DNA from 4 places in the Mesorhizobium sp. M6A.T.Cr.TU.016.01.1.1 genome. Region 3 is predicted to be linked to each of the others. Evidence: predicted binding sites of a transcription regulator. Region 3 holds the regulator's gene; each other region holds the start of a gene.
The links. Region 3 encodes HrcA, which represses chaperone genes, less so after heat shock. Its sites were predicted from a motif close to GTTAGCACTCNCNNNNNGNGAGTGCTAAC; they were not measured.
Positions count from the first base shown of each region.

Region 1 (7,246 bases), 2.0 Mb from region 3:
GTGCCCGAGACCTGATGTTCGAGCTCGGCTCGATGACGTTTCTGGCGGGATCCGGCGCGCCGAACGTCACCGATCTAGAGCGCGGCCGGCGGCCGGGGACGCTTGCCGCTTTCGAGGATCTTATTCGGCTGGTGCAGCATTTCGACGTCCTGCATATGCTGGGGCCTTGCATCGAGCCGCAGGACATCGACAACCGTTTGCGCCATTATGCCGTCAACCGGGCTCAGCTGACGCTGTCCGACAAGTTCCCGTTCATTTTCGCGCGCGGCACGCCGCAGGTCGACGACGGGTTCGAGATGCTGCGGCTGGCGCGCGGCCTGTCCGAGGACGAATTCCGTTCGGGGGCCTATTGCTACACCGTCATCAACACCAATTCGCCGCGTCAGCTCGACATTCCGATGGCGCAAGGCATCATCGACTTTGCCAAGGCGGGGCAGGTGTTGATCATCACGCCCTTCTGCCTGGCCGGCGCCATGGCGCCGATCACGGTGGCCGGCGCGCTGACGCTGCAGCATGCCGAAGCGCTGGCCGGGCTGACGCTGGCCCAGATCGTGCGGTCAGGCGCGCCGGTCGTCTATGGTTCCTTCTCGTCCAACGTCGACATGAAGTCGGGGGCGCCGGCCTTCGGCACGCCGGAGCACGTCAAGGCGACGCTCGGCGCCGGTCAGCTTGCGCGCTTCACCGGCCTTCCCTGGCGATCCGGCGGCGGCAGCGCCGCCAACGTTTCGGACGCGCAGGCAGCCCACGAGACGCAGTTCGCGCTGTGGGGCTCGGTGCTTGCTGGCGCGACGGTATGCATCCACGCGGCTGGCTGGCTCGAAGGCGGCTTGAGCGTCTCCTTCGAGAAGCTGATCACCGATATCGAGGCGCTGCAGACGGTCGCGGAACTCTGCGCGGCGACGCCAGGCGACGAAGATGCGATCGGCTTCGAGGCCATCGCGGAAGTGCAGCCGGGCGGGCATTTCTTCTCGGCCGGACACACAATGGCGCGCTACCGCACCGCATTCTACGAGCCGCTGGTGGCCGACTGGTCGAATTTCGGCAACTGGACGCAGGCCGGGTCAAGAACCGCCACGGAGCGCGCCACCGGCATCTGGAAACGACTGTTGGCCGACTTCCGGCCACCGCCCTCGGCCGCTGTCACATCATACGTCCTCGACGAATTCATAGCGCGGCGCACCGAAGAGGGCGGTGCGGCACCGGTTTCGTGAGGTGGCGGCACGCGGGCGTCACATAGGGCGTTTGTCGCCGGTCTTTTGCGGGTCGCGGCGTATCGTGCCGGTGTCAGCTTTCCTATGCTTATCGGCAAGTCTACGAATGCGATCGAAGCGACTTTCCTCAACCGCTTTGATTGTCGCGACGGCATTTGGCTTCGGGACGAACGCAATCATGGATCGATCTCCTTGCCGGCGGGCCGCGCGCCGGGGAGATGCCCCGGCGGTTTTCTTTCAGGCTCTCGTGTAGAGTTCGTTTCTCTCGGAGAGGTCGATGATATCAGGCGGCGAGAGCGACCGCACAGCTTTGCGCACCCAGCCTGTCGGGCGAGGTTTTCCCGGGCATGGTCGCCCAGCCGCCCGTCTCGATGAACTGCCGCTTCTTGTAACTGTCGGTTATGGCCTTGAACTCGACAAGTTTGGCGGCGGCATCGGGTGCCGTATTGAAGCGATCGACGCAGACCGCCGAGGCCAGCTCGCCGCGCGCCACGTCGCCGGCGGTTGTCGCCAGCGCGCGTGAGGTGCCACCGGTCACCCAGCCGCCCCAGTTGAAACCGATGATCAGCGTGGCGACGACGGTTGCCGCACATGCCCACAAAAGCGTGGATTTGGCCGGCTGGTAATCTTCCCATCGACGCGCGAGAGATGGCTTGCTGCTTTGTGTGGCCACGGAACAGTTCCTTCCTGGTTGGTGTTGGGATCGGTCGCCCGGCCTTTCCGGCCGGGCGCTGCAGGCTTGTCTAGGCGATGGTCAGTAGCCCCCCATGCCGCCGCCGGCCGCAGGCGCGGCATCCTTGGCTGGAATGTCGGTGATCATGGCTTCCGCAGTGATCAGCAATGCCGCGATCGAACCGGCATCCTGGAGCGCGGTCCGCACCACCTTTGCCGGGTCGACGATGCCGACCTTGATCATGTCGACATAGATCTCGTTCTGAGCATCGAAACCCTGGTTGTGATCCTTGCTGTCCATGAGCCTGCCGACAACGATCGAACCTTCGACGCCGGAGTTCTCGGCGATCTGGCGGATCGGCGCTTCGAGCGCTCTCGACACGATCGAAATGCCCGCCGTCACATCGGCATTGGCTCCGGTCAGCCCGTTCAGCACGGCCTTGGCGCGCAGCAGAGCGACACCGCCGCCGGGAACGATCCCTTCTTCCACCGCCGCGCGCGTGGCGTTCAGCGCGTCGTCGATACGGTCCTTCTTTTCCTTGACCTCGGACTCGGTCGCACCACCGACGCGAATGACCGCGACGCCGCCGGCGAGCTTGGCTAGCCGCTCCTGCAGCTTCTCCTTATCGTAGTCGGAAGTGGTTTCCTCGATCTGCCCCTTGATCTGCTGGACACGCGCCTGAATCGTGGCCTTCTCGCCTGCACCGTCGATGATCGTCGTCGTGTCCTTCTCGATCAGCACGCGCTTTGCGCGGCCGAGCATGTCGATGGTGATGTTCTCGAGCTTGATGCCAAGGTCTTCCGAGATCATCTGGCCGGCAGTGAGCACGGCGATGTCTTCCAGCATCGCCTTGCGGCGATCACCGAAGCCCGGCGCCTTGACTGCCGCGACCTTGAGGCCACCGCGCAATTTGTTGACGACCAGCGTCGCCAGCGCTTCGCCTTCGACGTCCTCGGAGATGATCACCAGCGGTTTGCCGCTTTGCACCACGGCTTCGAGGATCGGCAGCATCGCCTGCAGATTGCCAAGCTTCTTTTCGTGGATGAGGACATAAGGGTCCTCCAGCTCGACGCGCATCTTCTCGGCATTGGTGACGAAATAGGGGCTGAGATAACCACGGTCGAACTGCATGCCCTCGACGACGTCGAGTTCGGTCTCTGCGGTCTTGGCTTCCTCGACAGTGATGACGCCGTCATTGCCGACCTTGTCCATCGCCTTGGCGATCATGGCGCCGACGGTGGCATCGCCATTGGCGGCAATGGTGCCGACCTGCGCGATTTCACCGGAAGATTTGACCTTCTTGGCGCGTGCCTGGATTTCCTTGACGACGGCGGTGACCGCAAGGTCGATGCCGCGTTTGAGGTCCATCGGGTTCATGCCCGCGGCAACGAATTTGGCGCCCTCGCGCAGGATGGAAGCGGCAAGCACCGTGGCGGTGGTGGTGCCGTCGCCGGCGAGATCGTTGGTCTTCGAGGCCACTTCGCGCACCATCTGGGCGCCCATGTTCTCGAACTTGTCGGCAAGCTCGATTTCCTTGGCCACCGTCACCCCGTCCTTGGTAATGCGCGGCGCGCCATAGGCCTTGTCGATGATGACGTTACGGCCCTTGGGGCCGAGCGTCACCTTGACGGCGTTGTTGAGGATTTCGACACCGCGCAGCATCCGGTCACGCGCATCGGTGGAGAATTTGATTTCCTTGGCAGACATGTTTTTTCGTCCCGTTCAATTGGTTGTGGCAAGGCGCTGGCAGCACCCGCCTGAATCAAAAACTTGGAGCATCTTCTGCGCGTCCAAGAGGACGCGCGGCGCTCCAATCAGGCGGCTTTCTTGGCAGCCACGATCTTGTCGGTGATGCCCATCTCGCTCTTGTCGATGATGCCCATGATGTCGGCCTCCTTCATGATCAGAAGGTCCTCACCGTCTATCTTGACTTCGGTTCCCGACCATTTGCCGAACAGGATGAGGTCGCCGGCCTTGACATCGAGTGCGATCAGCGCGCCGCTTTCGTCCCGCGCGCCTGGCCCGACGGCGATCACTTCGCCTTCCTGCGGCTTTTCCTTGGCATTGTCGGGGATGATGATGCCGCCCTTGGATTTGGTATCGCTTTCGGCGCGCCGAATAACGACGCGATCGTGGAGTGGCCGGAATTTCATGGGAACTTCTTTCTGGGGCCGGCTTAGGCGGCCACGCCCTTGTATAGGCGTTTTGGCACTCGATAGATAGGAGTGCCAAAAAATATTAGTCCTTTATCGGAAACTATTGACAGTATTATTTGGCAGTTTCATTCCCATGAATTCGATGAGCATAAAATAATCCTGGAATTGATTTTTTCTGCCCGAGTACCTATTTTAGATGAGAAACTCACTTTCATAATCTCAGTCAAGAAGGAGATTTTATCGATGGCGGAATTCAGTCAGAATATAATGGAAAAAGCTGAGGCGCGCTTCATGGAAAAGCAGAAGAAAACCGCGGAGCGAAACCAGGCAACGGCCGAATATGTTTCGGAAGCCAAGGCCAGGATCATCAAGACGGCAAGGCTGCGGGCGCTGCGGCTGGCCAAGGAAGAGGCCGACCGCGCCGCGGAGGCCCTCAATCCCGTCGCCCCCAAGAAAAAGCGGGCGGCAGTCAAGAAGGCGGGGGCCGCTTAACGGCGTCAAGTCATGAGCCTGACATTTCCAAACCAAAGCCGCAGCTACGACGAAGCGAGCCGACGGATCCGCTTCGTCGGCTATGACGGCATGTCCCAGATTTCTTTCTTCGTCGATGCAGATGCCATCTCGACGGCACCGTCGGGGACGGCGACAGCCGAAGCCACATATCTCGCCGCCTTCGATGCGGCTGTCGGTCCCATACATGACGTCGCAAGGAATGCTTATGCCCGTACCGGCAAGAGCATGTACGTGCTGACCGCAGCCGATTTTCGATAAATCCCGACCGTCCCGTGATCTGGCGCGAGAACGTCAACGCGGCTACGCTGCAAGCAGGAATCGCTGACGGCGCGAAGGCTTGTTCAGCCGTGACGGGCGAGGGAGAAGACGATGACCGCGCCGGCCGCCGCGCTGCAGAAGGCCTTGTTCGAAGCGCTGAACGGTGACGGTTCCCTGTCAGCGGCATTGGGCGGCGCTAAACTGTTCGACCATGCCCCGGAAAATGTCCCGTTTCCCTATGTCACCTTCGGCCGGACCAGCGTCTACGACTGGACAACGGGCATGGAGAACGACGCCGAGCAGCTTTTCACGCTGCATTTCTGGTCGAAGTCCGAGGCCAGGAAAGAAATGCTCGATGTGATGGACATGGTCAGCGCCCGGCTCCAGGATGCGGCGCTCGCGCTCGACGAGCATCACCGCCTCAATCTCAGGCTCGAATTCACCGAGGGCCGTTATGACGAGGACCTTTCGGCTTATCACGGGCTGCTGCGCTTTCGCGCCGTGACGGAAGAAAACGCCTGACGCGCTTTCAATATGGCTGCAACACAGTCTAGACTGGCGCTTCGATGAATTTTGCCGGGTTGGGGCGGCGAAATCATAAGGTCGGTTGTCTCGCGTTTCAGGGGTGGGATAGGCATGTGTTGCAGGCGTTCACTGTTCATTTCACGTTCAGCACCGATGCGTTAGAACGCTGACCATGAAAACGCTTCGTTCCCACTTCCGAACCGCGACATTGGCGCTATCAGCGGCCGCTCTGTTCGCGTCGCAGGCGACGGCGCTGCCGGTCGTCGTGCCCGAGCAGAACCGGCCGGTCGTCCTGGCTGCCTCCGACTGCTACGCGATCGGTCAGCAGGTCGCCGAGCAGAATGGCGGCACGCTGGCCAAGGCATCGCAGTCGACGCGCGGTGGCCAGCCGGTCTGCGTCATCGTCGTGCTGGTTCCAGGCAAGGATGGACAGCGCCCGCGCCGCACAGAGATCGTCGTTCCGCAGAATTGACCCGCCGTTTCCCAGCGTGCCGGAATCGGCCTATATCTGACCAATTCTTCAACAGGTGTTGATCCAGCATGCGCGTACTGGTCGTCGAAGATGACAAGGATCTCAACCGGCAGATATCAGACGCGTTGGTCGATGCCGGCTATGTCGTCGACCGGGCCTTCGACGGTGAGGAAGGGCATTTCCTTGGCGATACCGAACCCTATGACGCCGTGGTGCTCGACATCGGCTTGCCGCAGATGGACGGCATCAGTGTGGTTGAGCGCTGGCGGCGCGGCGGCCGCAAGATGCCGGTCCTGATTCTGACGGCGCGTGATCGCTGGAGCGACAAGGTATCCGGCATCGACGCCGGCGCCGACGATTACGTCACCAAGCCGTTCCACATCGAAGAGGTGCTGGCCAGGGTTCGCGCGCTCATCCGGCGCGCGGCCGGCCATGCGTCGTCCGAGTTGACCTGCGGGCCATTGCGGCTCGACACCAAGGCCTCCAAGGCCGATGTCGACGGCGTGCCGCTGAAGCTGACGTCGCATGAATTCCGCCTGCTTGCCTATTTGATGCACCATATGGGCGAGGTCGTGTCCCGCACCGAGCTGGTCGAGCATCTTTACGATCAGGATTTCGACCGCGATTCCAACACAATCGAGGTCTTTGTCGGGCGGCTTCGCAAGAAGATGGGCATCGACATGATAGAAACCGTTCGCGGCATGGGCTATCGAATGCGTGAGCCGGAGGCGTAAGGCGGAACCGCTCAAACAGACTGCAAGAACGCCGCTTTCGCTGCGGTTCTGGCCGCGTTCGCTGGCGTTCCGGGTGATCGCCTTTTCCACGGTCTGGGCGATACTCACCCTGGTCGTCATCTTCACGCTGATCACGACGCTCTATCGCCAGGCGAGTGAGCGCGGTTTCGACAGCTTGCTGTCGGCGCATCTGTTCAACCTGATCGGCTCGGTCGGCGTGTCCGAAGGCGGTTCGTTGACCGGCGCTCCCGACCTTGGCGATCTTCGGTTCTCGGAGCCGAATTCCGGCTGGTACTGGTCAGTGGAGCCTGCGTCGGAAGGCGTGCGCGGCGATCTGCACTCCTCCTCGATGACCAAGGCGATCCCGTCGCCAAGCGTCGCCGAGGTTCCCTTCAACGCCAGCTTCCAGCGCAGCTATGCCACCGAAGGCATCAATGGCGAGGAGCTGGAAGTGTTCGAGAGCGAATTCGTTCTCGACGCGAAAAATCGCGCAGCGCGCTTCCGTGTCATGGGCAACCAGACCGAGCTCGAGCAGGAGATAGGCGCCTTTCAGCGTCGCCTTCTGACCTATCTTTCCCTGTTCGGCGTCGGCATGATCGCCATCAACGCCATCGCCATCCTGCTGGGCCTGCAGCCATTGGGCCGGGTCAGGAACGCTCTCGCCATGGTGCGGGAAGGAACCGCGCAAAGGCTAGACGGCCGCT
Region 1 is NZ_CP034452.1:44,153-51,398, reverse strand. Features, by position in the region: gene EJ075_RS00230 (trimethylamine methyltransferase family protein) at 1-1,211, shown strand, start outside; gene EJ075_RS33015 (hypothetical protein) at 1,230-1,391, opposite strand; gene EJ075_RS00225 (hypothetical protein) at 1,495-1,884, opposite strand; gene groL (chaperonin GroEL) at 1,966-3,591, opposite strand; gene EJ075_RS00215 (co-chaperone GroES) at 3,699-4,037, opposite strand; gene EJ075_RS00210 (hypothetical protein) at 4,284-4,532, shown strand; gene EJ075_RS00205 (DUF1488 domain-containing protein) at 4,545-4,811, shown strand; gene EJ075_RS00200 (DUF3168 domain-containing protein) at 4,923-5,333, shown strand; gene EJ075_RS00195 (hypothetical protein) at 5,509-5,808, shown strand; gene EJ075_RS00190 (response regulator transcription factor) at 5,877-6,542, shown strand; gene EJ075_RS00185 (ATP-binding protein) at 6,526-7,246, shown strand, end outside.
Region 1: a site for HrcA is predicted at 4,089-4,117, ahead of EJ075_RS00215 (co-chaperone GroES). Genes of this name have one in related genera too.

Region 2 (7,246 bases), 2.3 Mb from region 3:
CCCGCACACGATCAATCATTTGCTTGACTTAGTCAAGTATCCAGGCATCAGACTCGCCGGATCAACTCCTCGAAGCCATTTGCCAGATGAGAGGCTCCGGCCGAGAACATCTTCACGAGGTTTTTTGGGCGGCCGGGGGTCTTGTTGGCATCCAGCAGCACCGCCCTGCCCTCATGGATGACGAAATCGAACTTGCCGTAGTCAAAACCGAGTTCGCGTCGCAGCTGGCGCATTTCCTGGGGAACAGGCACGGGCTCGCGGCGGATCGTCTCGGACGCCTTGACCAGGGCGTTCGGCGAGACGTAGCGGGTGCAACGTTCGCTCTCTCCGCAAAACACCCAGAACCGCGCCGCGAAACCATCGGGTTCTTTTTCCGGAATGAACTTGTCCACGACCAGATCGTCGCGCCCGAAGACGCCATCCGGAACATCGCCGAGAGATCCGTAGACCTCATAGGGCTGCAGGACTGGCATGTCCGGAAATGGCGGTGGTTTCCTCGCGCGCTGCGCTCGCCGATTGAGGAACCTCTCCGGAATGCCCTGATTGTTGAGATTGCTTTTGACGATGACCGGGCCTGGCCAGGCGTCTCCCTCGTTCACCAACGCTCCGCTGATCCGTCGTTTGGATATGTCGGCCGTCCCGACATTGAGGCAGAATGGGAAACTCCGTGCATAGTCGAGATAGTCTGCGGGCGTTATCGTCGCATCGACATGCAGAACCGCGACGTCGGCGCTGTATGTCTTCGACAGACCTTGCTGAATCCGGACCGAATGGCCGCGCCTTTTCAATTCTCCCAGAACGTCGAAAAGCAAATAGGGACTGCCCCTGCGCAACAGGATATCGCGCTTGCCAAGGAACTGATCGTGCTCATGCGTTATGACGACGATACGCGCCACGGCTACCCCCTTGGCTTCCATACCCACTTCCATTAAGCGGCTATGAGCAGTTGACGCCAGCCTTTTTAGGTCCGACGGGCACACATGACCAATCATTGGGACAGTTATCACCGTCACTGGATGCTCCTGGAGGCGCCGCTCCGGCCAACTCCGGAGACAGTTGGCATTGTCGAGCGCGAGCTTGATCTGGACGAGGCCGATGTTCTCCTGCTGGGCGTTACCCCGGAACTGGCCGGCCTCGGCAAGACGATGCTGGCCGTCGACGGATCCGCCGCCATGGTTTCGGGCGTATGGCCGGGCGACAGCGCCTGCCGCAAGGCAACGACCGGGAACTGGCTGGACCTTCCGCTCGGCCGCGCCAGCGTCGGCGCGGTCATAGGCGACGGTTGTCTGACGGTCGTCGATTCCGCACGCGCTCGCCACGCTCTTCTGGGCGAAGTCGCCAGAGTGCTGAAGCCCGGCAGCCGCGCGGCGATCCGCGTTTTCGCCGGCCCTGAGACGTTCGAGGATTTGCAGGACATCAAGGCCCAAGCCTTGGCCGGCGGAATTGAGAATTTCCATGCGCTCAAATGGCGGATCGCTATGGCGTGTACGACCAGCGATTCCGATCGCGCCATAAATGTGCAAGTGATCCGCGACGCTTTTGACGAGATATTCCCGGACCGCGCCGCCCTTGCCGCGCGGACAGGGTGGAGCATGGCCTCCATCGGCACCATCGACGTCTATGCGGGTTCCCAAACGACTTATTGCTTCGCGACGCTTGCCATGCTCGTCGACCAGGCGAACGACTGGTTCGACGAAGTGCGCGTCGTGCCGAGCGGATCCTATCCGCTGGCGGAACGATGCCCGCTTCTGGTGCTTGGTTCTCCGAGGCACCGAGGAGAAGAGCATAGGCACGTTCCTACGACCCGGACATCTTGAATTTAGTTCATCGGGTGAGCCGATCCAATAGCAAAGATCATCGTGACCTCGCATTTCCGGCTTGTTGGAACTGCGCTGGCCAGTAACACGGGCGGGGAAATGAAGAATTTTTGGGTGACATTACTGTTATTTTTTGCAGTCCAGTCGTGCTTTTTACCTGCCTCAGTCGACGCTGAAGAGCTTCCAACTAAGGTGCCTTTGACAAAATTGGAGTACCCGGGAAAGCCAAAGAACATTCGCATGCTCTATGTGAAAATTCTTTCTTTGGGCAATCGGACAGTCAACCAACCTCTGCTACTCGATACCGGATCGAGCGGAATGACGATCGATTGCAAATCGGTGCTTCCCGCCGAAATCTGTTCGGACACAGGAATAAAGATCACGAAAGATCAGCAGATAGACGGGATAATGGTGACCACCGAACAGGCGGTTATGAACTATGGAACTTACGATGAGTACGGCAATGTTGCCTATGCTCGCGTGACTTTTGGTTCGCCGGACTCCCCGGTCTCCACCATCACCTCAATCCCATTCCTCATCCGCTACAAAAAAGTCAGGCGGAGTACCGGAGAAATCGTTGGGGGCCCGCTTTGGCCCAAGGGCATTTTCGGTATCTCTCCTGTTGGCGGAAGCGGACCAGACCGGATGATCAAGTCCCCGCTCGCCTATGTGAGCTTTGGGCCCGGCCTGCACAAAGGCTACTACCTCTCTCCGATAGGCACCAAGTGGAAGGCCTGCACGAACGACGACGGCAACTGTCCGCAAGTGGAAGCGCTCCATATCGGCGTGCCGAAAGATGTGAGAAAGGACTTCAGGATGCAAAGCTGGAAACAGGCCAATTGGCGATACAATTTTCCCACGATCGACGCCTGTATCTCATGGGGATTTGAACCGACGTGTCGGCCAACGCTTTACGATACAGGCAACTCAACGATTATGGTTCCTGCCGACGCCTCGGGGCCGTATTCGTCGCTGAACACCGGCACGAAAGTCCTGGTAAAAGCCGACGGACAGGAAGATTGGAATCTCAAGACCACCTACAATCCCGAGGTAGAGATCGTTCCTGGGCTCGAGCACAACATCGTCGGCATCCGATATTTCGAGAAGAACAGCCTGCTGCTTGATTTTGAAACTCGGGAGATCGGCTTGCGCCTCGGACACTGACTTCCGAGCTGTCCGTAAGATTTCGACCAGATTTCAGGTGGCAACTGAGATTTTCCATAATTGCGTTGCAGGATGGAAAAATTTCGCGCGGTGGCACCCTCTCTCTCGCCTTGACTCTCGCCGGCCACCGGCTTATCTCACCGCCACGTTAGCACTCGCCATAGGTGAGTGCTAACCAGGTCCGGCGCCGCCGGACGGAGGAACTGTTCTCACCATTCTCATCGAGGAATAAAAAATGGCAAAGTCGAAGTTCCGCCCGCTTCATGACCGCGTGGTCGTACGCCGGGTTGAATCCGAATCCAAGACTGCCGGCGGGATCATCATCCCCGATACGGCGAAGGAAAAGCCGCAGGAAGGCGAGATCATCGCCGTTGGTTCCGGCGCCCGTGACGAAGCCGGCAAGCTCGTCCCGCTGGACGTCAAGGCCGGCGACCGCATCCTGTTCGGCAAGTGGTCGGGCACCGAAGTCAAGCTCAATGGCGAAGACCTTCTGATCATGAAGGAATCCGACATCATGGGCATCATCGGCTGAATATCGGCCTCACCGTCACTTAAATCTTCGGGCTCAATTCAAGCCCCTGCCAGGAGCTAAAAATGGCTGCCAAAGACGTAAAATTTTCCCGTGATGCCCGTGAGCGCATGCTGCGCGGCGTCAACATCCTCGCCGACGCAGTGAAGGTCACGCTCGGCCCCAAGGGCCGCAACGTCGTCATCGACAAGTCGTTCGGCGCACCGCGCATCACCAAGGACGGCGTCACCGTCGCCAAGGAAATCGAGCTTGAAGACAAATTCGAGAACATGGGCGCGCAGATGGTCCGCGAAGTTGCTTCGAAGACCAACGACATCGCCGGCGACGGCACCACGACCGCGACCGTTCTGGCGCAGTCGATCGTCCAGGAAGGCCACAAGGCGGTTGCCGCCGGCATGAACCCGATGGACCTGAAGCGCGGCATCGACCTCGCCGTTGCCGACGTCGTCGCGACGCTGATCAAGAACGCCAAGAAGATCAAGACCTCGGAAGAAGTTGCTCAGGTCGGCACCATCGCCGGCAATGGCGATGCTTCGGTTGGCTCGATGATCGCCGAAGCGATGCAGAAGGTCGGCAATGAGGGCGTCATCACGGTCGAGGAAGCCAAGACCGCCGAGACCGAACTCGAAGTCGTCGAAGGCATGCAGTTCGACCGCGGCTATCTCTCGCCCTACTTCGTAACCAACGCCGACAAGATGGTCGCGGACCTGGAAGACGCTTACATCCTTCTCCACGAGAAGAAGCTCTCCAACCTGCAGGCCATGCTGCCGATCCTCGAGGCTGTCGTGCAGACCTCGAAGCCGCTGGTCATCATCTCGGAAGACGTCGAAGGCGAGGCTCTGGCCACGCTCGTCGTCAACAAGCTGCGTGGCGGCCTGAAGATCGCCGCCGTCAAGGCGCCGGGCTTCGGTGATCGCCGCAAGGCCATGCTGGAAGACATCGCCATCCTCACCGGTGGCCAGGTCATTTCCGAAGACCTCGGCATCAAGCTTGAGAATGTTGGCCTCAACATGCTCGGCCGCGCCAAGAAGGTGTCGATCTCCAAGGAGAACACCACCATCGTCGACGGTGCCGGCAAGAAGGCCGAGATCCAGGGCCGCGTCGCCCAGATCAAGCAGCAGATCGAGGAGACCACCTCGGACTACGACAAGGAGAAGCTGCAGGAACGTCTCGCCAAGCTGGCGGGCGGCGTTGCCGTCATCCGCGTCGGCGGTGCGACCGAGATCGAAGTCAAGGAAAAGAAGGACCGCGTCGATGACGCCCTCAACGCGACCCGCGCGGCCGTCGAAGAAGGCATCGTTCCCGGCGGCGGCGTCGCACTCCTGCGCGCTTCGCTGAGCATCAAGGCGACCGGCGCCAACTCCGACCAGACCGCGGGCATCGCCATCGTGCGTCGCGCGCTGCAGGCTCCGGCCCGCCAGATCGCGGCCAACGCCGGTGCGGAAGCATCGATCGTTGCCGGCAAGATCCTCGAGAATAAGGGCCCGACGTTCGGCTTCAATGCCCAGACCGGCGAATATGGCGACATGATCGCCATGGGTATCGTCGATCCGGTCAAGGTCGTGCGCACGGCTCTCCAGGATGCGGCCTCGGTCGCCGGCCTGCTGGTCACCACCGAAGCCATGATCGCGGAGGCTCCGAAGAAGGAGTCGGCTGGCGGCGGCATGCCAGGCGGCATGGGCGGCGGCGGCATGGGCGGCATGGGCGGCATGGACTTCTAATCCACGTATCCATCAGCCTTCAGATACGGAAAGGGCGGCCGAGAGGTCGCCCTTTTTGTTGCCATCGGCCGATTATTTCGCCGGAGCGCCCCCCGGCTCAGATGCTACCGTCAATGCGCTGCGACAGCGACCTTCTTGGCCGGCAACGCACTTTCCACCAGCGCGGCGACCTCATCGGCCACCGCCAGCACCGGGGCGCGGTCGCGGGTGGCGCGCGCGATCACCATCAGCCCTTCCAGCGATGATTCGACAAGCAACGCCAGAGCGTGGGCGCGGCGCTCGGGCACCCCTGCCCTGACGAAGGCCGCCTGCAGCAAGCCTACCCATTGCTGGAAAGCCGATCGGCATAATTCGGCCAGCTCCGGCATGTTGGCCGGCGAGTCCAGCACTACAGGCGCGACCGGACAGCCAAGGGTGAACTGGTTGTCCTCCAGCATGCGTGCGACCGCCTGGTAGATGTGGTGGACGGCCACCGCCGGGTCCTGCTCGGCGGCGAGCGCCTCATCCATCCATTGCGTGACCTTTTCGACGCTGTCGCGCGTCACCTCGACGACCAATTGGTCCTTGCCGCCCGGAAAATGAAAATAGAGCGATCCTCTCGGCGCACCGGAGGCGCTCAAAATATCGTTGAGCGAGGTGCCGTGATAGCCGCGCTGCCTCAGCAGCAGCGCCGTCGCCTCGATCATGCGTGTGCGGGTATCGTTCGCCATGTCAACCTCTGTCAGGAGTGAGCATTATAGGCCTTGCGCCGAATATGACAATCGGTCTATATATTATGTAGATCGGTCTATATACAAAATGAAATATTCAGAGGAGAAAAAGAATGACCATCCGTGAGGCAGAAGCCCAATGGCACGGGTCGTTGAAAGAAGGTTCGGGCCGGCTTCGGCTCGGCAGCGGCGTCTTCGAAGGTGCCTATTCCTTCCCGTCGCGCTTCGAGAACGGTCCCGGCACGAACCCCGAGGAACTGATCGCGGCGGCGCATGCCGGCTGCTTTTCGATGGCGCTGAGCGCCATAGCCGGCAGCGGCGGCCATGTCCCCGCACGGATCCACACCGTCGCCAAGGTGCACCTCGGCATGAGCAAGGCGGGACCGACGATCATCCGCATCGATCTTGAAACGGAAGCCGAAATCCCGGGCCTGGCGCCCGAGGAATTCCAGCGCCTTGCCCAGTCTGCGAAAGCGACATGCCTGGTCTCACGCGCCCTGGCTGGTGTGGCTGACATCAGGCTCAAAGCCGACCTCGTCACGGCCGCCGCTGTGAAAAAATGAAATCAGGAGATACCGAGATGAAACAGGACAGCATCATGGTCATCCATCCAGACGACCAATCCAGACAGACGGCCGAGATCATGCGGCGCTACAACGACGTTTTCCAGCTTCATGATCCATCGACACTCCCGGGCCTGGTGGCAGAGGACTGCGTCATCGAAAATACCGTGCCGGCGCCGGACGGCGCCCGCCATGCCGGCCGGGAGGCGTGCGTGCGCCTGTGGTCGGCGATAGCCAGCGAACCCGGCACCCGCTTCGACATCGAGGAGACCTTCGTCGCCGGTGAACGGGCGACAATCCGCTGGCGTTACTGGCGTGCCGACGGCAACTCCATCCGTGGCATCAATCTGATGCGCGTAGCGGACGGGCTGATCGTCGAGGTGATGGGTTATGTGAAGGGATAGGTTTGGCGCGGCCCCTCATTGCCCTGCCGGGCATTTCTCCCCGTATAGTGACGGGGAGAAAGCTGCCTTCGCGAAAGATTTCGCCAATCTCAAGCGTTAAAGGAAGGATGCCAGGTTGCGGCCAGCCCCTTCTCCCCGTCCTAGACGGGGAGAAGATGCCGGCAGGCAGATGAGGGGCGGCGCCAGCTTCGACGACTGCCCGCGATCCTTACTGTCTACCGGTCCGTCAGTGCCAGTTTTGCGCCGAGCGCGACGAAGGCGCCGGCGAAGGTGCGGCGCAGCCAGGTCAGCACCATCGGCCGCGACACGACATGACTGCGGATCGAGGCGGCGAAGAT
Region 2 is NZ_CP034452.1:6,590,003-6,597,248, forward strand. Features, by position in the region: gene EJ075_RS31940 (hypothetical protein) at 48-917, opposite strand; gene EJ075_RS31945 (methyltransferase domain-containing protein) at 981-1,817, shown strand; gene EJ075_RS31950 (hypothetical protein) at 1,860-2,981, shown strand; gene groES (co-chaperone GroES) at 3,217-3,513, shown strand; gene groL (chaperonin GroEL) at 3,576-5,231, shown strand; gene EJ075_RS31965 (TetR/AcrR family transcriptional regulator) at 5,342-5,941, opposite strand; gene EJ075_RS31970 (OsmC family protein) at 6,055-6,504, shown strand; gene EJ075_RS31975 (nuclear transport factor 2 family protein) at 6,522-6,908, shown strand; gene EJ075_RS31980 (LysE family translocator) at 7,124-7,246, opposite strand, start outside.
Region 2: a site for HrcA is predicted at 3,129-3,157, ahead of groES (co-chaperone GroES). Genes of this name have one in related genera too.

Region 3 (7,246 bases):
CGGTCATCTCGCCGAAGGTCTTTTCGAAACCGTCCGGCACGAACACCGGGTCGTAGCCAAAACCGAGTTCGCCGCGCGGCGGCCATACCAGCGTGCCCTCGACCTCGCCGCGGAAATATTCGGCCGCACCGTCGGGAAAGGCCAGACAGATAACGGCGACGAAGCGACCCTTGCGCTGAGCCGGCGCGACCGCGCCGATTTCCTGCAACGCCACTTCCGCTCGCTGCATCGCCATGCCGAAGTCGCGGGACCCGTCCGGCGCCTCGGCCCAGTTGGCGGTGTAGACGCCGGGCGCTCCGCCCAGCGCATCGACACATAGGCCGGAATCGTCCGACAATGCCGGCAGGCCTGTCGCCTTGGCGGCGGCTAAAGCCTTGATTAAGGCGTTCTCCTCGAAGGTGGTGCCGGTCTCGTCCGGCTCCGGCAGGCCGTATTCCTTGGCCGACTTCGCTTCTATGCCGAATGGTGCCATCAGATCGGCGAATTCCCGCAGCTTGCCGGCATTGTGGCTGGCGACGACGATCTTATGTCCATCAAGCGAATGCATCAGATGCCCCAGATTCTTGGCTCGGCGAATTCGATCGAATTGCCGGAGGGGTCGCGAATATAGATCGACCGGCCGCCCTGCGGCCATTCGAACTCGCTTTCGATGGCGATTTTCTTCTGCTCGAGATGCGCTTTCCAGCGCACGATCTCGTCCGCGCTTGCTGCAAAGCAGAGATGGCCGTCGCCGACCGTGCCGTGCGGCGGCACTTTCAGCCTGGCGTCGGGCGCCGGCGGCACCTTGGTCGCCTCCGCGTTGAAGATGAGCAGCACGCCGTCCCCGCAACGGAAGAAAAGATGCCTGCCGTCGACCTTGCCCAGTAGATCGAGCCCAAGCACGCCGGAATAGAAGTCTTCCGCGGCATCGAGGTCGGTCACATAGAGGGCTGATTCGAGGATGGCGGAAGGAATCATGACAGAACCGAAAATTAACCTACAGCCATCTGCTGTAGGCTGACCAGTCGCGCAATGCCCTTCTTGGCCAGTTCCATCAGCGCCGTGAACTGCTCTTCAGAGAAAGGCTCACCCTCGGCCGTGCCCTGGATCTCGACGATGCCGCCCTTGCCGGTCATGACGAAGTTGGCGTCGGTGCCGGCCGAGGAATCCTCGAGATAGTCGAGGTCGATGACCGGCTGGCCGTCATGGATGCCGCAGGAGATCGCCGCGACATGGTCCTTCAGCACCTTGGCGACGCTGGCCATCTGTCGAGCTTCCATCCAGCGCAGGCAGTCGTAGAGCGCCACCCAGCCGCCGGTGATCGAAGCGGTGCGCGTGCCGCCATCGGCCTGGATCACGTCGCAGTCGACAGTGATCTGCTGCTCGCCGAGCGCCTGCAGATCAACCACGGCGCGCAGCGAACGGCCGATCAGCCTCTGGATTTCCAGCGTGCGGCCGCCTTGCTTGCCGGACGAAGCTTCGCGGCGCATGCGTTCGCCGGTCGAGCGCGGCAGCATACCGTATTCCGCCGTCACCCAGCCCTTGCCGGAATTGCGCATCCAGCCCGGCACCTTTTCCTCGAGGCTGGCCGTGCACAGCACATGTGTGTCGCCGAATTTCACCAGGCACGAACCTTCCGCGTGCTTGGAGACGCCACGCTCAAAGGAGATGGCGCGCATTTCGTCGAATTGGCGTTTGGAAGGGCGCATTCAGGCTTTTTTCCTATCTTTTTCGGAATCGTGGCCGGCTTGTAGCCGCATGGAGCGCAGGGCGCAAAGGAAAATGGCTGGTTGCGCGGGCACCGCCGAAGTCTATATCTTTGGGCCGGAGGTATTTGGCTCGAATGACCAAGGCAGTCGATCCCAGTTCCCAGTCGCCCGTGCTTCAGTCGCCCGCATTTCAATCGCCGGCGTTTCAATCGCTCGACATGCGCTCGCGCGACATCTTTCGGCGCATCGTCGATTCCTACCTGAAGGACGGCGAGCCGGTCGGCTCACGCAGCCTGTCGCGGATTCTGCCGTCTTCGCTGTCGCCCGCAACCATCCGCAACGTGATGAGCGATCTCGAGCATCTCGGACTGATCTACGCGCCGCATATCTCGGCCGGCCGGCTGCCGACCCAGGCCGGCCTGCGCTTCTTCGTCGATGCGTTCATGGAGCTTGGCGACCTCTCCGATGAGGAGCGCCGCACCATCGAGGCACAGGTGCGCGCCTCCGGCTCGGGCGCGACGCTGGAGCATATGCTTACCGAAGCCAGCCAGATGCTGTCCGGCATGTCGCGCGGCGCCGGCCTCGTGCTTGCCGCCAAGAACGAGGTGGCGCTGAAGCACATCGAGTTCATCCAGCTCGAGCCGACCAAGGCGCTGGCCGTTCTGGTATCGCAGAACGGCGACGTCGAAAACCGCGTCGTCGATCTGCCCGCCGGCATCACCGTTTCGCAATTGCATGAAGCCTCGAACTTCCTCAACGCCCACATCCGCGGCCGCACGCTGGCCGAGGCGCGGATCGAGATCGCCCGCATCAAGGAAGAAACCAGGGCCGCCCTCGACACGCTGTCGCAGGACCTGGTCGAGAAGGGCCTGGCGGTCTGGGCAGGCGCCGACAGCGGCCTGCCGGCGCGTCTCATCGTGCGCGGCCGCGCCAATCTGCTGGAAAACGTCACGGCCCAGGCCGACATCGAGTTGTTGCGGCACTTGTTCGAGGATCTGGAGACGCAGGACGGGCTGATCCAGCTTCTCGATCTTGCCGAGGAAGGGTCCGGCGTGCGCATCTTCATCGGCTCGGAAAACAAGCTGTTTTCGCTGTCGGGCTCGTCGCTGGTCGTGGCGCCCTATCGCGACAAGGATGCCCGCGTCATCGGCGCGCTCGGCGTCATCGGCCCGACCCGGCTGAACTACGCACGCATCGTGCCGATGGTCGACTATACCGCGCAGCTTATTTCCCGCATGCTGCGATAATGCATGTCGCCCAAAAGCCTGCCCTCGGGCTTGACCTGTGATGCGCAAGCGGTTTTGGGATAACGACATGCATAAAAACAAGAAAGCAAAGCGCGTCGCAGGAAACCTTCAAACGCGACGCGCTTAGGCCGGACCTCAAGGAGAAAAAAATGGCGCTGGAATCATTCAAGGCCCAGATCAGCCTGTTGCTCAAGGAGATGATCAACCAGCCCGAGGATCAGCATGAAGTGCAGGAGCAACTGCGTGAAAAGCTGAGGGAAATGCGCGCCATGGGCCTGCCGCTGCCGGCCGATCTCGTCGCGCTGGAAAAGCGCCTCGACGACGATTTTTACGCAGCCGGAAACTGAGTTCCGAAAACCGATCGATTCCGCTTCAACTCTCCGTGTGCGCGTCACCTACGACAAAAGTCCGTCCTGATCGGCGAGTTCGCCCGGCCGGTAGTTCTGGTGCAATCGAATCCGGGCCTCAGGGAGTACACGCCTGCCAGCCTTTGTGCGACAAGGCGCAGTCTTAAAAGTCGATTCCGTTTTGGAGTCATGCGCTAAGGCCGAAATCATGACCCTCACCGGATTCCTCGCCTACAGCGCGGCCCTCGGCATCGCCGCCGCCATTCCTGGCCCAGGTCTCACCGCGCTTATTGCGCGTGCGCTTGGTTCCGGCTTTCGCTCGGCGCTCGCCATGTCTTTCGGGCTGATGCTCGGCGATCTCACCTATCTCACCGCCGTGGTGCTCGGCCTGGCCCTCGTCGCTCAGACCTTCGGCATGGCCTTCCTGGTAATCAAATGGCTGGGCGTCGCCTATCTCGCTTTCCTTGGCTGGCGCTTCTGGACGAGCGGCATCACGCCCGAAACGGTGGAGGCGAAGAAAGGCAGGGGCGGGCTGGTGTCGAGCTTTATTGCCGGCCTCGCCGTCACGCTCGGCAATCCGAAGACGATGATCTTCTATCTCGCCATCACGCCGACCATCGTCGATCTGAAGACCATCACGCTCGCCGATTACGGCATCCTCGTCGCGCTGACGCTCTTCGTGCTGCTGGTGGTGCTGGTGCCCTATCTGGCGCTGGCGGCCAAGGCGCGCGGGCTCCTGAAGTCGCCGCGTGCGCTGCGGGTGCTGAACCGCACCGCCGCCGGTTTCATGGTCGGAGCAGCGGCTGCGATCGCCGCCCGGCAATAGGCATCTCGCGGTCGAGCCATTCCTAAACAGGACACCGCCTGAAATGCTTTTCCAGGCCGAAGCTGTTTTCAGCATGCGTCCCACTCGGATATTTTCAACCGACAGACTATCTTGCGCGGCGGATGGCCCTATCTTATGCCCGCCTGACACTTGCCTGACTGACTCTGGCCAACCTGACGCTGGCCGATCTGACCTCTGGCCCATCTGAACTCGGGGAGCGAAACCAATGAACAAGCCCGCCACCACCGCGCATGTGCCCGGCCGCGGCCGCATCTACAATTCGATCACCGAAACGATCGGCGACACCCCGCTGGTGCGGCTCGACAAGTTCGCCAATGAAAAGGGCGTCGTCGCCAATCTGCTGGCCAAGCTCGAATTCTTCAACCCGATCGGCTCGGTCAAGGACCGCATCGGCGTCTCGATGATCGAGGCGCTGGAGGCATCGGGCAGGATTGCGCCCGGCAGGACCACGCTGATTGAGCCGACCTCGGGCAACACCGGCATCGCGCTCGCCTTCGCCGCCGCCGCCAAGGGCTACAAGCTGATCCTGACCATGCCGGAGACCATGTCGGTCGAACGCAGGAAAATGCTGGCGCTGCTCGGCGCCGAACTGGTGCTGACCGAAGGGCCGAAAGGTATGAAGGGCGCCATCGCCAAGGCCGACGAGCTGGCCGCGACGCTGCCCGACGCCATCATTCCGCAGCAGTTCGAAAATCCGGCCAATCCGGAAATCCACCGCCGCACCACGGCCGAGGAAATCTGGAATGACACCCAAGGCGAAGTCGACATCTTCGTCGCCGGCATCGGCACCGGCGGCACCATCACCGGCGTCGGTCAGGTGCTGAAGCAGCGCAAGCCCTCCGTGCATGTCGTCGCCGTCGAGCCGGAAGCCTCGCCGGTGCTGTCGGGCGGCCAGCCCGGCCCGCACAAGATCCAGGGCATCGGCGCCGGCTTCGCGCCGAAGATCCTCGACACGACGATCTATGACGAGATCGTCAAGGTCTCCAACGAGGATTCGGTCGCCAATGCCCGACTCGTCGCCCGCCTCGAAGGCGTGCCGGTCGGCATCTCTTCGGGCGCCGCCCTGCAGGCGGCGGTCGTCGTTGGCTCTCGGCCGGAGAACAAGGGCAAGAACCTGGTGGTCGTTATTCCATCCTTCGCCGAACGCTATCTGTCGACGATCCTGTTCGAAGGGCTGGGTGCTTAGGTCCTCGACACGGGAATTCCGATAGATTCGTAGCGATCCTTCACGCCCCCCTCTGCCCTGCCGGGCATCTCCCCACTTGGGGGAGATTGGCAGCTTCAGCGCGCAGCTCACTCCTGCAACGTTGGCGGTTGGCGAAAGTCGGAATGATGGCCGATCTCCTCCCTGTTTGGACCGGGGACATCGCGAACAGGTGTGCGAGGACATCGCGAACAGTTTGGCGCGCTTTGCGCTGGGGGGTTCGAGATGCCATTCGAGGACACGAGCGTGCTGAAACGGAAGCTGGAGTTTGTGCGGCTGGCTGCGGCGGAAGGAGCGAATATGAGCGCGTTGTGCCGACGCTTCGGGATCGGCCGGACATGCGCTTACAAGTTGCTCGCGCGTTGGCGGGCTATTGGCGAGGCCGGGCTTTTGGAGCGTTCGCGCCGGCCGCAGTCGAGCCCGACGCGCAGCGCACACGAGATCGAGGCGGCAGCGCTTTCGGTGCGCACGACGCATCCGGCCTGGGGCGGGCGCAAGATCGCCCGGGTGCTGGCGCGCCAGGGGCTGGGCAATCCGGCCGCCTCGACGGTGACTGGCATCCTGCGCCGCAACGGCGTCGAGTTGGGTGCGCTGGGTGGCGGCGCCAAAGCGTTCATCCGCTTCGAGCACGCCGCTCCCAACGACCTGTGGCAGATGGACTTCAAGGGCCATGTGCCGTTGCGCGCCGGGCGGCTGCACCCGTTGACCGTGCTCGACGATCATTCGCGCTTCTCGCTGGTGCTGGAAGCTTGCCCCGACCAAACCACCGAAACTGTCAAAACCCGCCTGATCGCCGCCTTCCGGCGCTACGGCCTGCCGTGGCGCATCGCCACCGACAACGGCCCGCCCTGGGGCGACGGCGGCCGCAACAACTTCACCATGCTCGGCGTCTGGCTGATCGAGAACGGCATAACGATCGGCCATTCCAGACCCTGCCACCCACAGACGCTGGGCAAGGAGGAGCGCTTCCACCGCACGCTCAAGGCCGAGGCGCTGCAGGGGCCGCCCTTCGACAGCCTGCAGGCGGCACAGCGCGCCTTCGATGCCTGGCGTCACATCTACAACGCCGAGCGGCCGCACCAGGCCATTGCGGACGCTGTGCCGCTCGACCGCTATCGGGCTTCGGCGCGCGACTTCGCCGATGCCGTCCAGCCATTCGAATACGCGCCCGGCGACCAGGTCCGCAGAATCCAGCAGAAGGGCACAACTTCGCTGTTCGGACACGCCGTCAAGATCTGCAAGGCGTTTGCCGGCAAGGCCGTCGCCTTCCGCCCTACCGAAACCGACGGCGTCTTCGACGCCTACTTCCGTCATCAGAAAATCCAAACCATCGACCTCAACGCAAGCCAACGATAAGATGGGAAACTGTTCGCGATGTCCTCGCACACTTGTTCGCGATGTCCCCGGTCCAAACACTCCCGTGTGGGGGAGATGTCCGGCAGGACAGAGGGGGGCGCTGTCCCGCCGGCATCAAAAGTTCCGCGGCGACACTTCGGTCTGGACCGCTGAAAAAACACCTGTGGCGGCCGCCGCTCGCTTGAGTAAAGTTGCGCTTCCGGTCAGATCGTCGCCGGCCTTGCATCGGCTGGCGGAGGATTTCATGTACAAGCTCTATACCCGTGCCAACACTGGCGGCTTTGTCGTCGAGGCGGCGCTCGCTTTGGCGGGTGTGCCTTTCGACCAGGTCGACGTTCCGAAATCGACCTCGCCCGATCAGGCCTTTCTCGACATCAGCCCCTTGAATCAGGTGCCGGTCCTGGTCTTGCCGGACGGAAGCTCGATGACCGAGTCGGCGGCGATCTGCATCCTGCTTGCCGAACGCCACCCGGAAGCAGCTCTGGCGCCGGCAGCGAACTCGCCCGCCCGCGCCGATTTCCTGCGCTGGATGACCTTCATGTCGTCGGTCATCTATC
Region 3 is NZ_CP034452.1:2,085,903-2,093,148, reverse strand. Features, by position in the region: gene rdgB (RdgB/HAM1 family non-canonical purine NTP pyrophosphatase) at 1-547, opposite strand, end outside; gene EJ075_RS09815 (VOC family protein) at 547-957, opposite strand; gene rph (ribonuclease PH) at 972-1,688, opposite strand; gene hrcA (heat-inducible transcriptional repressor HrcA) at 1,823-2,935, shown strand; gene EJ075_RS09800 (hypothetical protein) at 3,085-3,282, shown strand; gene EJ075_RS09795 (LysE family translocator) at 3,491-4,108, shown strand; gene cysK (cysteine synthase A) at 4,335-5,315, shown strand; gene EJ075_RS09785 (IS481 family transposase) at 5,559-6,689, shown strand; gene EJ075_RS09780 (glutathione S-transferase family protein) at 6,934-7,246, shown strand, end outside.

Region 4 (7,246 bases), 2.4 Mb from region 3:
TCCCACCCGCGACCGGTGAACTCGTCTGCGGCGCGAGGAGATTGTTGCGGCGGGCAACCGCCACGAATGTCGCCCGCGCCGTCTCGGCGTCGATCTCGCCGTCCATCGCGGCCCGGCAAGCCTTGGCGGCGATGTCATGCGCGGCCGTCCGGCTCGCCGCCGGCCAGTCGGCAAGCAGCGCATAGGCTTCAGCGCCGCTTTCTATCTTCGACGGCGTGCCTAGGCCGGTAAGGATGGTGACCGGCTTTTCAAAAGAAGAACGATCCATGACACTCTCCTTTCGGAGTTCAACTGTTTCCATTCCGGGTTCAAGAATCTGGCCGGGTTCAAGAATCTGGCCGGTTCCGCGCGAATTTCGGACGCAGCTGACATCAGGATAGAAGACGTGGCGCCGGCGAGCCGGCGAGCCGGCACGGCCGGCGTGCTCGGCCGTGGTAGCGACCGATGCGCCTTGACCAGCGCCTCCAGCCAGGCCACCACGCCGAGAGGCGGATGCTCGCGCCCGCAGAGCCAGTTCCTTGCTCTGGAGACCGCATAGCCCGCCTCTTCGGCGAAATCGGTTTCCGACCATCTCAGCAGGCGCAGGCACTCACGCATCCGCGCCGCAATCATCTCCTCTGCCCCCTTTGCCGGCTCCCAATCGCTGAGCCGACAGGAACATCAGCGTAAAGGCCGCCTTGCGGCGATCCCAACCGGCCGACTCGACTGCGTCAAGCAATCCGTCGACAAGCGGCGCCAGCGCCGTCTTGCACTCCGTTTCATAGTTGAAATCGGTCCTGGGAAGGGTCGGCGCGGCGATCTTTCCAAAACTGTTCATCATGTCCATGGCAACACCTGCATATGGTCCGGGCACGACCGTGCGCGCCTTCGCATCGGCGGGCACGGTCGTTTGTCCTCAGAGGCCTGGCGTCAGTAATCCATGCCGGCACCGGCAGGCATCGCCGGCGTGGCCCCTTCCTTCTTCGGCTTCTCGGCCACCATCGCCTCGGTGGTGACGAGTAGGCCGGCGACAGAGGCGGCGCCCTGCAGCGCAGTGCGCACGACCTTGGCCGGATCGATGACGCCCTGTGCGTAGAGGTCGCCGAACTCGTTGGTCTGCGCGTTCCAGCCATAGCCGAAGTCGGTCGTCTCGCGCAGCTTGCCGACGATGATCGAACCTTCCGCACCGGCGTTCTCGGCGATCTGGCGCACCGGCGCTTCGATGGCGCGACGCACGATGTCGACACCGGTCTTCTGGTCGGGATTGTCGACGGCGACGTTGTCGAGCGCCTTCGCCGCCCTGAGCAGCGCCACGCCGCCGCCGGGCAGGATGCCTTCCTCGACCGCCGCGCGTGTGGCGTGCATGGCATCGTCGACGCGATCCTTGCGCTCCCTGACCTCGATCTCTGTCGAGCCGCCGACGCGGATGACGGCGACACCGCCGGCGAGCTTGGCCAGCCGCTCCTGCAGCTTCTCGCGGTCGTAGTCGGAGGTGGTTTCCTCGATCTGCGCCTTGATCTGGCTGATGCGCGCCTGGATTTCATCCTTGCGGCCGGCACCGTCGACGATGGTGGTGTTCTCCTTCTCGATCAGCACCTTCTTGGCGCGGCCAAGCATCTCCAGCGTGACGTTCTCAAGCTTGATGCCGAGGTCTTCCGAGATCGCCGTGCCGCCGGTCAGGATGGCGATGTCTTCCAGCATGGCCTTGCGGCGGTCACCGAAGCCCGGCGCCTTGACGGCTGCAACCTTCAGGCCGCCGCGCAACTTGTTGACGACCAGCGTCGCCAGCGCCTCGCCCTCGACGTCCTCGGCGATGATCAGCAGCGGCTTGCCGGATTGCACGGCGGCCTCGAGCACGGGAAGCATGGCCTGCAGGTTGGAGAGCTTCTTCTCGTGGATCAGCACATAGGGTTCTTCAAGTTCGACCCGCATCTTGTCCTGGTTGGTGATGAAATAGGGCGAGAGGTAGCCACGGTCGAACTGCATGCCTTCGACCACTTCCAACTCGGTCTCAGCGGTCTTGGCCTCCTCGACAGTGATGACGCCCTCATTGCCGACCCTTTCCATCGCCTCTGCGAGGAAACGGCCGATCTCGGCATCGCCATTGGCAGAGATGGCGCCGACCTGGGCGATTTCGTCGTTCCTGGTCACCTTGCGGGCATTGGATTTCAGGTCGGCGACGACGGCGTCGACCGCCTTGTCGATGCCGCGCTTCAGGTCCATCGGGTTCATGCCGGCAGCGACCGCCTTGGCCCCTTCCCTGACAATGGCCTGAGCAAGAATCGTCGCGGTCGTGGTGCCATCGCCGGCGGTGTCGCTGGTCTTCGAGGCGACCTCGCGCACCATCTGCGCGCCCATGTTCTCGAACTTGTCCTCAAGCTCGATCTCTTTCGCCACCGTCACGCCGTCCTTGGTGATGCGCGGGGCGCCGAACGACTTGTCGAAGACAACGTTGCGGCCCTTGGGACCGAGCGTCACCTTCACCGCATTGGCGAGAATATCGACGCCGCGCAACATCTTCTCGCGGGCTTCGGTATGGAATTTCACATCCTTGGCAGCCATTGGATAACTCCTTCAAATAGGCAGCTTTTCGTTGACTGATTGCTTGTTGCGGCCCCGCTCAGGCGGCCTTCTTCACTTCGCCGGTCAATTCGATCACCCCCAACACGTCGCTCTCCTTCATGATGAGCAGGTCTTCGCCATTGAGCTTGATCTCGGTGCCGGACCACTTGCCGAACAGGATGCGATCGCCGACCTTGACGTCCAGCGGCTGCAACTGGCCGCTATCGTCACGCGCCCCGGGACCGGCGGCAATCACTTCGCCTTCCTGCGGCTTTTCCTTGGCGGTGTCGGGAATGATGATGCCGCCCGCGGTCTTCTCGTCGACCGCGATGCGGCGGACCAGGATACGGTCATGCAATGGACGGAACGCCATGTCGTTCTCCTCATAGGACAAACAGATTTTCTTGGACCTCCCTTCGCAGCCGGCCGGTACAACGGCCGATGCGACGGTGCGCGACCCTTGCTCAGGCATCGCGCATATCGAATTAGTCTGCCGATCCAGGCTTTCAAGAGGACGCCGAAAAAATTTTAGCACTCGCCATGGTCGAGTGCCAACACACTGTAATTGTGGCGCTATTCCAGAATTTGAACTGACGGATGCGGCTTGAAATCGCGGCGCAGCCTTTCCGACATCCTCGTCGGTCCCGGCACGCCTGCCGGCGGCCGCAACCGATGAGTAAGCGGAGGCGTTTTTCCATGCGGAGGACGGTAACGAGTTCTGGCTCCAGATGCAGGGTTTTGGCCCGATAACGGCAGAGATCCATTATCGTCTTCCCGACTATCAGGACCTGCTGCAGCTCTTAATCTGGCAGGAATACGACATCACGCCGGATTTCCCGACGCTGAAGCATTTCCTCGACTATTGGGAACGTGAGATCGAAGGCCCGCTGCATTCCGTGCGCGTCGCCCATCACCGTCTGATCCAGCCCTCCGAGTGGCGAGCGGTGGGCGGCGTCATCACCCTGCAATGACACAGCAAGAGGCGGCGCCTTCATGAAAGTCGCCGCTTTTGCAACACAGCGCGTCGACGCTGCCGGTGGCCTCGCACATCGTCCCACGTCGCGACCGACGCCTACGGGCCTGTAGAGCGGCCGGCGACAAGGTCAACCTGAGCCGTCCCTTGGCCAACTACTCGGACACCAAGATCATGAGCCGCTAGGGAGATCAGAACTTGTAGGCCGCTCCGATGCGGAAATCGTGTGTGTGGATATCGACGGAAAGGTCCTCGTCTACCGGTTGGGAAACGAAATCCTTCTTGTCGAATTCCGTGTAGCGGTACTCGCCACGCAGGAGCCAGTTGTCGGTCAGCGCATATTCGCCGCCCGCGCCCAAGGTCCACCCGACAAGGTTGTCGTCGGCAGAGCCGTAGGGAGCGCCCGCGGCGAATTCCTCGAAACCGAAGCGACCAAAGGCGACGCCGCCCGTCACATAGGGCAGGAAGCGGTCAATGGCATAACCCAGGCGCATCCGAACCGAGCCGGTCCAGTCGATCTCGGTCGTGCTCGAGAAAATGTCGTCGCCCGGCGCTACATCCGAACCTCCGACATCGCCCCAGGCGATGTCGGCTTCGGCACCCAACACGATACCGTTGGTGAATTGATAATTGTAGCCGACGTAGACCCCGCCGATGAACCCGTCGAGGTCATGGCGGTAGTTGTAGGCGGGGTTGATATAGATATAGTCGGCGCGGCCTTCGAAGACATAGCCGACCTGGCCGCCGACATAGAGCCCTGACCAGCTGTAGGCCGACTCGGCGACACGGACCTCCTCGACGACCGCGTCGGCAGCGAAAGCGGTCGACGCGAGGAACGATAGCGATAGACCGAGAAACAGCTTCTTCATTGGTGGCTTCCCCCTCATTGATGTGTGCTGTCGTTAACACAACCTGACGGCCGGCACTGTGGCATAAGCGCAACGGATAGTAGTATACGCCCAACAGAGGGGCGCGCATGAGTTCGATCGCAGGATACTTGGCACATGGAGCCGAAGAAAGGCTCTGAAGTGGCCGTGGAACGGCCGGAGATCAGCAACTGCGAGGGTGAAGAGAACGCACCCATCGCGACCATCCGTCGAGCCATCAATGAGTGAACCACCCATGGCGTGGGATCGAGCGATCTCGATCCTCGGCATCAACAGAACCCGCGACAACGATCTAGGCCCATGGTGAAAGCCCTGGGCCTTCTTCCTTGGAGCAACCCCCAAAAGGACTGTGACCCGGCGCAGCCGCCCGGACGTCCTCCTGCGCTGGAAGGAATGTTGCGCCGAATGCAAGCGAAGGAGAGACCTGAAATGACGTTCCCGAGCTACATAAACCGGCCGGGCAGAAGATCGTCGGAGCCCTGACGTTCAGGTAGTTGACTTCAGGTAGTTGACGTTCAGGTAGTTGACGTTCAGGTGGATTTACGTCCCGTGACAAGCAGTCCGGCCGTGCGAGCCGCCTTGACGAAGGCCGTGCGAGCCTCGCGGGCGGTGCGCCAACCGTCGAGCGCGTCGCGGCAGGCGCGATAGGCTGCGCGCCAGCTCCGGCCCCGCGCCCGGTCCGGCCACTGCTGCATGCATTCGATGGCTTCCCAACTGCTGGCGACCTTGCGCTCTCCGACGGATTGGAGCTTGAGTGTGATCGGCTCGGAAAACGGGACGTCCTTCATCACTTTCTCCTTCTTTCTGTTTTTAGAGCAAGTAGCATCCTCGAATAAGCAGGAAGGCGGCCCGATCGGCGCCGGTGAACGAGATGGTTCGTCTGCCTGCGCGCTTCAAGACCTCCCTGCCCAAACCCCTATCCCCTGCCCGACGCAACGGCCGGTTATAAGTCGTCGTCCGGCGGCTCGAGAAGCCCGATCAGCGTCGCCACCCTTGCCGACGGCAGAGGGCGGCCCTCGTTCACCAGCGCCTCATCGGCGCCGACCCAGGCAAAGGCCTCGCGCAACTCCTCGATCGTCGCGCCGGTCGAGGCGATGTCGGCGATGACGGCGTCGTCCACCGGGCCCAGCACCGATATGATGTCGTCGCGTTTCATGGTCATGATATCCTCCATGCGGCGTGCCGGCGCGACCCACAAATGAAGGTTGAAACCGGCATTGCCAGCCACAATCTGGCAACAAAAAATCTGGCAGCGGGACAGAATCTGGGTCTTGATTTCGGGCTGACAATAACCAAATCAAAATTGCCGGTTGCTGAATGGGGCCGGCAGAACCCAGGGAGCGCCAGCTCTTTGGCGTTTCCTCGTACTATATTGCTCTATGGAGGATGTAGCTATGAGAACCGCATCCGATTTTTCCCCGCTCTATCGGTCGAGCATCGGTTTCGACCGCATCTTCGACCTTCTGGAAAACGCGCCTCAGACTGACAGCTGGCCGCCTTATGACATCGAGCGAAGCGACGAAAACAGCTATCGCGTGACGATCGCGGTCGCCGGCTTTTCCGAAGACGATCTCGACATCAGCCACGAGCCCAACCTTCTGATCGTCTCTGGCGAGCGCAAGGAACAGGACAAGGTTGAATATCTGCATCGCGGCCTGCCGGTGCGACCGTTCACACGGCGCTTCGAGCTTGCCGATCACATGACGGTCACCGGCGCCTCGCTCAACAACGGCCTGCTGACGATCGACCTCGTGCGCGAAGTGCCCGAGGAGATGAAGCCGCGTCGCATCACGATCACTAGGGAAGACGGCGCGCCGAAGGCCGGGCAGGTTGAGAAGCCGAAGCAGGCCGCCTGAGCGAGGGTGAACTCTGGCGCCGCCTGGCACAACCAGTCGAGAAAGGAGAACACCAATGGCTATTCGTGATCTCATTCCCTGGGGCCGGGAGAATAGTCCGGTTCCCAGCTTCTATCGTGACGATGACCGGGATCCGTTCATGGCGTTGCATCGCGAGATGAACCGCATGATCGACGACGCATTCCGCGGTTTCGAAACGCGCATGCCCTCGTTCAGCGGATTTTCGTCGGCGCGCGCCAACTGGCCGAGCGTTGAGATCTCCGACGGCGAGAAGGAGGTCCGCGTGACCGCCGAAATCCCCGGCATGGACGAGAAGGACATCGAGGTGCTGCTCGACGACGGCGTGCTGACGCTGCGCGGCGAGAAGCGCTCCGAGACCGAGGACAAGGACAGGCACTTCTCCGAGCGGTTCTACGGCCGCTTCGAGCGCCGCATCCCGCTCGGCTACGAGGTCGAGGAGGACAAGGTGAATGCTGCCTTCCATAACGGCGTGCTCAGCGTGACGCTGCCCAAGACCCAGCGCGCGCAGACGAAGGCCAGGCGCATCGCCATCAGCGGCAGTGCCGTCAGTCCCGGCAAGAGCAAGCACTGACAACATCGGCAGCCGGACGCGCACGCGCCCGGCTGCGCTCAGTCGGTGCATACGCCACTCGACTCCCGCGCTTGCAATCCAGCCGTCCGCCGATGGGCGGATACATTGGAAGAACAAGCCCTACCGCATCAACTTCCTGCAGCAGGCTTTGCCTTGGCATTCTTCAGCGCGGTCAACAGGTAGTCCTGCATCGTTGCCTGAAGATTTGTCGTGGCGGTGCGCACTGCCGCCATCGCGTCCTTCACCGCCGCTTCGTCGAAGGGCGAAGCCTGCTGCGCCGTCGCCAGATTGGCCCGCGCCATGCGCAGCTCATGTAGTGCCGCCGAGGTGCGCGGACGGTTTGCGCGGCGGATGCTGCGGAACTCCTTCCTCACCTCGGGCGAGTAGGCGCCAGCGA
Region 4 is NZ_CP034452.1:4,515,722-4,522,967, reverse strand. Features, by position in the region: gene EJ075_RS21765 (DUF982 domain-containing protein) at 1-268, opposite strand, end outside; gene EJ075_RS21760 (hypothetical protein) at 590-883, opposite strand; gene groL (chaperonin GroEL) at 910-2,541, opposite strand; gene EJ075_RS21750 (co-chaperone GroES) at 2,600-2,914, opposite strand; gene EJ075_RS21745 (protein usg) at 3,270-3,512, shown strand; gene EJ075_RS21740 (outer membrane protein) at 3,706-4,383, opposite strand; gene EJ075_RS21735 (DUF982 domain-containing protein) at 4,932-5,189, opposite strand; gene EJ075_RS21730 (hypothetical protein) at 5,345-5,557, opposite strand; gene EJ075_RS21725 (Hsp20 family protein) at 5,796-6,257, shown strand; gene EJ075_RS21720 (Hsp20/alpha crystallin family protein) at 6,313-6,849, shown strand; gene EJ075_RS21715 (periplasmic heavy metal sensor) at 6,978-7,246, opposite strand, start outside.
Region 4: a site for HrcA is predicted at 3,069-3,097, ahead of EJ075_RS21750 (co-chaperone GroES). Genes of this name have one in related genera too.